Linked DNA regions of Luteolibacter sp. LG18. Each later gene encodes a partner of the first gene's protein in a complex. Links are inferred from orthologs where the notes say so. Each region holds a gene or a part of one and is shown on either strand. Other genes may lie near its edges.

Region 1 (4,355 bases):
CACGAGCCCGAGCGGACTGCCTTCCGGAGTGAAGAAACCGGCATTGATCGCCGCGATGCCATGCAGCGCCTGCCCCGCGGCCTGGCTGTCCGCCCATTGCGAACCCGGGCCGCCCGCTTGATCCGCCACCTCCAGCCGGTGCGTCCGCGAATCGAACGCCACCCCGTCCAAGGATATTCCACCCACCCCGGTCACCACGTGGCGCGGTGCGGCGGCGGGATGGCTGGCCGCCACTGGCACGCTCTCAACCGGGGCGGGGGAGAGCGTAGGTGCCGTTGACCCGACCTTCGGCTTGGCTGCGGCGGTCACCGGTTCCCGGGGGTGAGGCGCAGGGGAAACCTTGGGCTTCACCGGCGAACACCCCACCGCCAGCAGTGCCAGCCCACAGCCTAACCATCGCGATTGATTCACCCCCGATCGTTGCCACGGCCCATCCGGCTTTGCAACTTCGCCCTCTAATTCCGGCTGGCGACTCCCAGCAGCGTCTGGAATCCAGGCGCGTTCGGCTCGCGGTCGGCCACCATCGTCTCCACGGTGGCAAACCCGGCCTTCTCCAGCATCCCGGCCAGATCGCTTTCGGCGAAACCCAGCCAGCGGTCGGCATAAAGTTCCCGGGCTTCCTCGAAACTGTGCTGGAGCAGATCCAGCACGATCAACTGCCCGCCCGGTTTCAGCATCCGGAAGGCCGCATCGAGCGCCCGCTGTGGGTGCTCGGCGTGGTGCAGGGCCTGGCTGAGGATCGCCAGATCCACCGTCCCGGCCTCGATCGGCGGCGCTTCGATGTCGCCGAGACGGTATTCCAAGTTCGGTAGACCGTGCTTCACTGCCAGCTCGCGGCCGAATTCGACCATCTTCGGCGAAAGGTCCACCGCGATCACCTTTTCCGCCCGCCGGGCCAGCAATTGGGAAAGCGTGCCCTCACCGGCTCCGAGGTCCGCCACCACCCGGTAGTTCAGCACCCGCAGCATCGCTTCCGCCAGCCCCTTCCACGAGCGGCCCGGCACGTAGTCGCGCCCGAAGCGCCCCGCCAGTTCATCGAAGTAGGCGCGCGAGGCGTCCTTGCGCTTGGAAACCAGGTGCCGCAGCGCCGCCGCGTCCTTCTCCACCTCCCGCACCTCCTTCGCCGCGAGCCGGGCGACCTCCATCAGATCCGGAGCCGCGGCACAGGAGTAGATGTTGTTCTTTCCGCTGCGCTCGTCCTCCACCAGCTCCTCCGTCTTCATCTGGGATAGCTGGGTGGAAATCCGGCTCTGGCCCATTCCCAGGATCTCCTGCAACTCGGCCACCGACAACGCCTCCCGCTCCAGCAGCATCAGGATGCGGAGCCGGGTCGGATCGGCCAGGAGCTTCAGGGATTTGAGCATTGACGCCATGTGCCCAGCGATTACATCAACGCATCACGATTTGACGATACGAAAATCGATTCCCGCATGAGCACCTACATTTTCTCCTCCGAGTCCGTCGGCGAAGGCCATCCCGACAAAGTGGCGGACACGATCTCCGATGCGATCCTCGATGCCGTCCTCGCGCAGGACCCGAAGGGCCGCGTGGCGTGCGAAACCCTGGTGAAGAGCAATGTCGTCGTCATCGCCGGCGAGCTCACCACCACCGCCAAGCTCGACTTCGAAGCCATCGTCCGCCAGGCCGTCCGCGGCATCGGCTACACCAACAACGACGACGTCTTCCACGCCGACACGATCTTCATCAACAACTACCTCACCGGCCAGTCCCCGGACATCGCCCAGGGCGTGGACGCGAAGAAGGCCAAGGGCAAGAAGACCGCCGAGCAGGGCGCGGGTGACCAGGGCATCATGTTCGGCTACGCCTGCGACGAAACGCCGGAGCTCATGCCCGCCCCGGTCATGTTCGCCCACCGCCTCGGCCGCGAGCTCACCGCGATTCGCAAGTCCGGCAAGGTGAAATGGCTCCGCCCGGACGCGAAGTCCCAGGTGTCCGTCGAGTACGTCGACGGCAAGCCGACCCGCATCGTCAACGTCGTCATCTCCACCCAGCACGCTGCGGGTGTGGAGCACGCCGAGATCGAGAAATTCTGCATCGAGAAGGTCATCAAGAAAGTCCTTCCGAAGAACATGCTCAAGGGCACCGAGTTCCTCATCAACCCGACCGGCAACTTCGTGATCGGCGGTCCGCAGGGTGACTCCGGCCTCACCGGCCGCAAGATCATCGTCGACACCTACGGCGGCACCGGCCGCCACGGTGGCGGTGCTTTCTCCGGCAAGGACCCGTCCAAGGTCGACCGCTCCGCCGCCTACATGGGCCGCTGGGTCGCCAAGAACGTCGTCGCCGCCGGCCTCGCCAAGCGTTGCGAAGTCCAGTTCGCCTACGCCATCGGCCACCCGCTTCCCGTCAGCGTCCATGTCGACACCTTCGGCACCGGCACCAAGCCCGACGCCGACATCCTCGCCGGCATCCTGAAGGTCTTCTCCTTCAAGCCCGCCGACATCATCAAGCAGCTCAACCTGCTCCGCCCGATCTACTCGAAGTCCACCAACTACGGCCACTTCGGCAAGGACGACGAGGACCTCACCTGGGAGCGTACCGACAAGGCCGCGGCTCTGAAGAAGGCCGTTCGCTGAAGCTCACAGAAGCAAGACTTCAAGAAGTAAGAAGGAAGAGAAGAGGAAGAAAGGAGCCTCATGCCGCAGCACAAGTTTGAAGATCTTGAGGTCTGGAAACGCAGCTCGCGGCTTGCGGTGTCGGTTTTGGAACTCATCGACTCCATCCGCTTGTTCGCTCTTCGCGATCAGATGGCTCGCTGCTGCATCTCGGTTCCTTCCAACATCGCGGAAGGGGCCGAGCGAGAAAGCGACAAAGAGTTCCGACGTTTCCTTGCGATCGCCAAAGGTTCTGCGGGAGAACTCCGGACCCAACTCTACATCGGCCTTCGCGCCGGAGTCTTCACCCAAGAGGCTGCCGCCCCCCTTATCCAAGAGGCTCGCGAGATTTCTTCGATGATCGAAGGTCTCCGCAAGAAACTCGGCGGTGGAGGCATGTTCAACGCTCTTCTCTCCCTCTTCTTCTGATCTTACTTCTTACTTCTTCCAGTCTTACGTCTCCAACCACCACCACCAAAACGCTTATGTCTTCCTCCACACTCGCCCCGGCCCCGAAGGCCGCCGCCGACTACAAAGTCGCCGACATCTCCCTCGCCGAATTCGGCCGCAAGGAGATTGAAATCGCCGAGCACGAAATGCCGGGCCTGATGGCCACCCGCGCCAAGTACGGCCCGGAGAAGCCGCTCCAGGGCGTCCGCATCATGGGCTCGCTGCACATGACCATCCAGACCGCCGTGCTCATCGAGACCCTCGTCGAGCTCGGTGCTGAAGTGCGCTGGGTGTCCTGCAACATCTTCTCCACCCAGGACCACGCCGCCGCGGCCATCGCCGCCGCCGGCATCCCCGTCTTCGCCTGGAAGGGCGAGACGCTGGAAGAGTATTGGTGGTGTACCTGGCAGGCCCTCGTCAATCCGGCCGGCCTCGGCCCGGAACTCATCGTCGATGACGGTGGCGACGCGACCCTCCTCATCCACAAGGGCTACGAACTCGAGAACGGTTCCGACTGGGTCAACACCCCGTCCGGTTCCCACGAGGAGCAGGTCATCAAGGACCTCCTCAAGAAGGTCCACGCCGAACAGCCGGGCATCTTCGCGACCATCGTGAAGGACTGGAAGGGCGTTTCGGAAGAAACCACCACTGGTGTCCACCGCCTCTATCAGATGGCGAAGGCCGGCACGCTGCTCGTTCCCGCGATCAACGTGAACGACTCCGTCACCAAGTCGAAGTTCGACAACCTCTACGGCTGCCGCGAGTCGCTCGTCGATGGCATCAAGCGCGCCACCGACGTCATGATCTCCGGCAAGGTCGGTGTGGTCTGTGGCTACGGTGATGTCGGCAAGGGCTGCGCCCAAGCCCTCCGCGGCCAGGGTGCCCAGGTTGTCGTGACCGAAGTCGATCCGATCTGCGCCCTGCAGGCCGCGATGGAAGGCTTCCGCGTGCTGCCCGTCGAGGACACCCTCGGCTGGGGCGACATCTACGTCACCACCACGGGCAACAAGGACATCATCCGCCTTGAGCACATGGAGAAGATGAAGGACCAGGCCATCGTCTGCAACATCGGCCACTTCGACAACGAGATCCAGATCGACAAGCTCAACAACGCCGCCGGCGTGGTGCGCAACAACATCAAGCCCCAGGTCGACAAGTACACGTTCCCGACCGGCAACAGCATCTACATGCTCGCCGAAGGCCGCCTAGTGAACCTCGGCTGCGCCACCGGCCACCCGTCGTTCGTGATGTCGAACAGCTTCACCAACCAGACCCTCGCCCAGATCGACC
Region 2 (3,602 bases), 5.0 Mb from region 1 along the record:
AAGGGCAAGGTCGTCGACGCCGAAGTTGTTGATTGATCCCTGAATCCTGAAATCTTTCCGCTCCGCGGCCCCCATGGCTGCGGAGCGGCATTCTCAACGAAAACCAACCCCACAACACACAGCAAACATGGCTAGCATCAAACCTCTCGGTCAGCGTGTCCTCGTGAAGCGCATCGAAGCCGACGCGATCAGCGCCGGTGGCATCGTCCTTCCTGATACCGCCAAGGAAAAGCCGCAGGAAGCCGAAGTGCTCTCCCTGGGCACCGGCGGCAAGGACTCCGATGGCAAGGACATCGAGTTCACCGTGAAGGTGGGCGACAAGGTCCTCATCTCCAAGTACGGCGGCACCGAAGTGAAAATCGACGGCCAGGAAGTGCTCATCATCAACGAGAGCGACATCCTCGGCATCGTTGGCTGAAGCCGACGGGCTATTCGTTAAAGGTTGGAGGTTATTGGGAAGAGTCCCTGACCACCAACCTTCGCCGAATGCCCTCCATCTTATTACGTATCACCTACAACTTTTAACCAGTAACCAAAATGGCTAAACAACTCCAATTCGACGAAGCCGCCCGCCAGGCCCTCCTGCGCGGCGTTGAGAAACTCGCCAAGGCCGTGAAGGCCACCCTCGGACCGGCCGGCCGCAATGTCATCCTCGACAAGAAGTTCGGCTCCCCGACCATCACCAAGGACGGCGTTTCCGTCGCCAAGGAAATCGAGCTCGAGGATCCCTATGAGAACATGGGTGCCCAGCTCATCCGCGAAGTCTCCTCGAAGACCTCCGACATCGCCGGCGACGGCACCACCACCGCGACCGTGCTCGCTGAAGCCATCTACAAGGAAGGCCTCCGCAACGTGACCGCCGGTGCCAACCCGATCTCGCTCCAGCGCGGCATCCTGAAGGCCACCGAGGCCATCGTCGCCCAGCTCAAGAACATCTCCAAGACGGTGTCCGACACCAAGGAGATCGCCCAGGTCGCCACCGTGTCCGCCAACTGGGACTCCGAGATCGGCAACATCATCGCCGAGGCGATGGACAAGGTCGGCAAGGACGGCACGATCACCGTGGAAGAAGCCAAGGGCATCGAAACCACGCTCGACGTGGTGGAAGGCATGCAGTTCGACAAGGGCTACCTGTCCCCGTACTTCGTGACCGACGCGGAGAGCATGGAAGCCGTGCTCGACAGCCCGTACATCCTCATCAACGAGAAGAAGATCTCCTCGCTGAAGGATTTCCTCCCGCTGCTTGAGAAGGTCGCCAAGACCGGCCGCCCGTTCCTCATCATCGCCGAAGACGTCGAGGGCGAAGCCCTTGCCGCCCTCGTGGTGAACAAGCTCCGCGGCATCCTCAACGTCGCCGCCGTGAAGGCTCCGGGCTTCGGTGACCGTCGCAAGGCCATGCTCGAAGACATCGCCGTCCTCACCGGTGGCAAGGTCATCACCGACGACCTCGGCATCAAGCTGGAGTCCGTCGAACTGTCCGACCTCGGCTCCGCCAAGCGCATCACCATCTCCAAGGAGAGCACGGTGATCGTCGAAGGCGCCGGTTCCAGCGACAGCATCACCGGCCGCGTGAACCAGATCCGCCGCCAGATCGAAGACACCACCAGCGATTACGACCGCGAGAAGCTCCAGGAGCGCCTCGCCAAGCTCGCCGGCGGTGTGGCCGTCATCAACGTCGGTGCCGCCACCGAGACCGAGATGAAGGAGAAGAAGGCCCGCGTCGAAGACGCCCTCCACGCCACCCGTGCGGCGGTTGAGGAAGGCATCGTCCCGGGCGGTGGCACCGCGCTGATCCGCGCCCAGGCCGCCGTCGGCGACCTCGGCCTCGTCGGTGACGAAGCCACCGGTGCCGGCATCATTGCCCGCGCCGTGGAAGCTCCGCTCCGCCAGCTCGCCGCCAACGCCGGTCGCGAAGGTGCCCTCATCGTCTCCCGCGTGAAGTCGGGTGCCGAAGGCTACAACGTCGCCACCGACACCTACGAAGACCTCATCGCTTCCGGCGTGGTCGACCCGACCAAGGTGACCCGTTCCGCCCTGCAGAACGCCGCCTCGATCGCCGGCCTGCTCCTGACCACCGAGGCTCTCATCACCGAGAAGCCGGAGAAGAAGGAAGCCGCCGCCGGTGGCCACGGCCACGACCACGGCATGGGCGACTTCTAAGTCGTCCGGCGGTTTTCGAACTGCCAGCCAAACGAATCAAGAAGCCGTCCCGGGAGACCGGGGCGGCTTTTTTGTGCAATGTAGTCGAAAACTCTGCTTTCGAATCGTCTCCGCCAGCTCCGTTGGCGGCGGCGGTTGGGCCGAACGATCTCCTCTCCCGAAGAGGGAAAGCGGGAGCTTCCCCCTACATTCTGAAAGCAGAGCTTTCAGCTACGATGGCCCCACCCCCCGTCCGGATTTTCCAAGGATATGTCGTCCGCTTACAAGACGCCGGGGAGGGTTTGCTCTACGGTGGGATAAGATGAACCGCCCTGCCTCCTTCTCGCGCGCCTTCCGGACCTTGGCCGGACTCGGCCTGCTGACCGCCGTTTGTTCCGCCCAGCAACCGGAGGCGTTTCCGGTGAAGATCCGCGTGGACGCGTCGAAACCGGCCGGACCGCTGAAGCCGATCTGGCGTTACTTCGGTGCGGACGAGCCGAACTACGCCTACATGAAGGATGGCAAGAAGCTGCTCGGTGAACTTGGCGAGATGGCCCCGAAGCAGGTCTATTTCCGCGCCCACAACATGCTCACCACTGGCGACGGCACCCCGGCCCTGAAATGGGGCAGCACCAATGCCTACACCGAGGATGCCGCGGGCAACCCGGTTTACGATTGGACGATCACCGACAAGATCTTCGACGCCTACCTGGAGCGCGGCGTGCGTCCGTATGTCCAGCTCGGGTTCATGCCGCAGGCCCTGTCGACGAAGCCGGAGCCCTACCGCCACCATTGGACGCCGGAGGCGAAATACGACACCATCTACCTTGGCTGGACCTACCCGCCGAAGGATTACGCGAAGTGGGAGGAGCTGTGCTACCAGTGGGCGAAGCATTGCCTGGAGAAATACGGCAAGGCAGAGGTGGACACGTGGTGGTGGCAGTTGTGGAACGAGCCGAACATCGGCTACTGGCGCGGCACGCAGGATGAGTTCTACAAGCTCTACGACCACTCGGTGGCCGGGGTCCGGCGCGCGCTTCCGAACGCCCGCATCGGTGGGCCGGAAACCGCGGGTGGCCCGGGAGGCGGCACGCTGGAGAAGTTCCTGAAGCACTGCCAGGAGGGCTCGAACACGGTGACCGGCCAGAAGGGCACGCCGCTGGACCTGATTTCCTTCCACGCCAAGGGCCAGCCGAAGTTCGTGAACGGCCACGTCCAGATGGGCATCGCCAACCAGCTTCGCGACATCAACGGAGCCTTCTCGGTGATCGCGAAATTCCCCGAATACAAGAGCACGCCGATCGTCATCGGTGAGTCGGACCCGGAAGGCTGTGCTGCCTGCCAAGGGCCGCAGAACGGCTACCGCAACGGCACGATGTATTCGAGCTACACCGCCGCCAGCTTCGCGCGGAAACACGAGCTGGCCGCGCGCCATGGCGTGAACCTGGAAGGTGCCCTGACGT

What was found. Proteins that work in one complex are often made in the same cells at the same time.
Region 2: the proteins of metK (region 1) and groL are in contact, whole or in part, in a cryo-EM structure (PDB 8P4O), measured with the Escherichia coli proteins. The link is inferred for Luteolibacter sp. LG18 from one-to-one orthologs.

What each region holds. Positions count from the first base shown.
Region 1 is NZ_AP024600.1:5,777,810-5,782,164, reverse strand. Bases 667-3,513 are described here. They hold metK (methionine adenosyltransferase), read left to right. Parts: upstream 667-1,430; coding sequence 1,431-2,597; downstream 2,598-3,513. Other genes in these bases: ahcY (adenosylhomocysteinase), read left to right, coding at 3,101-3,513; llg_RS22920 (four helix bundle protein), read left to right, coding at 2,658-3,044; llg_RS22930 (metalloregulator ArsR/SmtB family transcription factor), read right to left, coding at 667-1,373. Also shown: llg_RS22935 (phosphodiester glycosidase family protein), read right to left, coding at 1-309; more of llg_RS22930, read right to left, coding at 456-666; more of ahcY, read left to right, coding at 3,514-4,355. UniProt on the Escherichia coli protein: Catalyzes the formation of S-adenosylmethionine (AdoMet) from methionine and ATP.
Region 2 is NZ_AP024600.1:729,776-733,377, reverse strand. What follows is about bases 1-2,848. They hold groL (chaperonin GroEL), read left to right. Parts: upstream 1-537; coding sequence 538-2,160; downstream 2,161-2,848. Other genes in these bases: llg_RS03010 (hypothetical protein), read left to right, coding at 2,462-2,848; llg_RS03020 (co-chaperone GroES), read left to right, coding at 128-418; dnaK (molecular chaperone DnaK), read left to right, coding at 1-36. In the rest of the region: more of llg_RS03010, read left to right, coding at 2,849-3,602.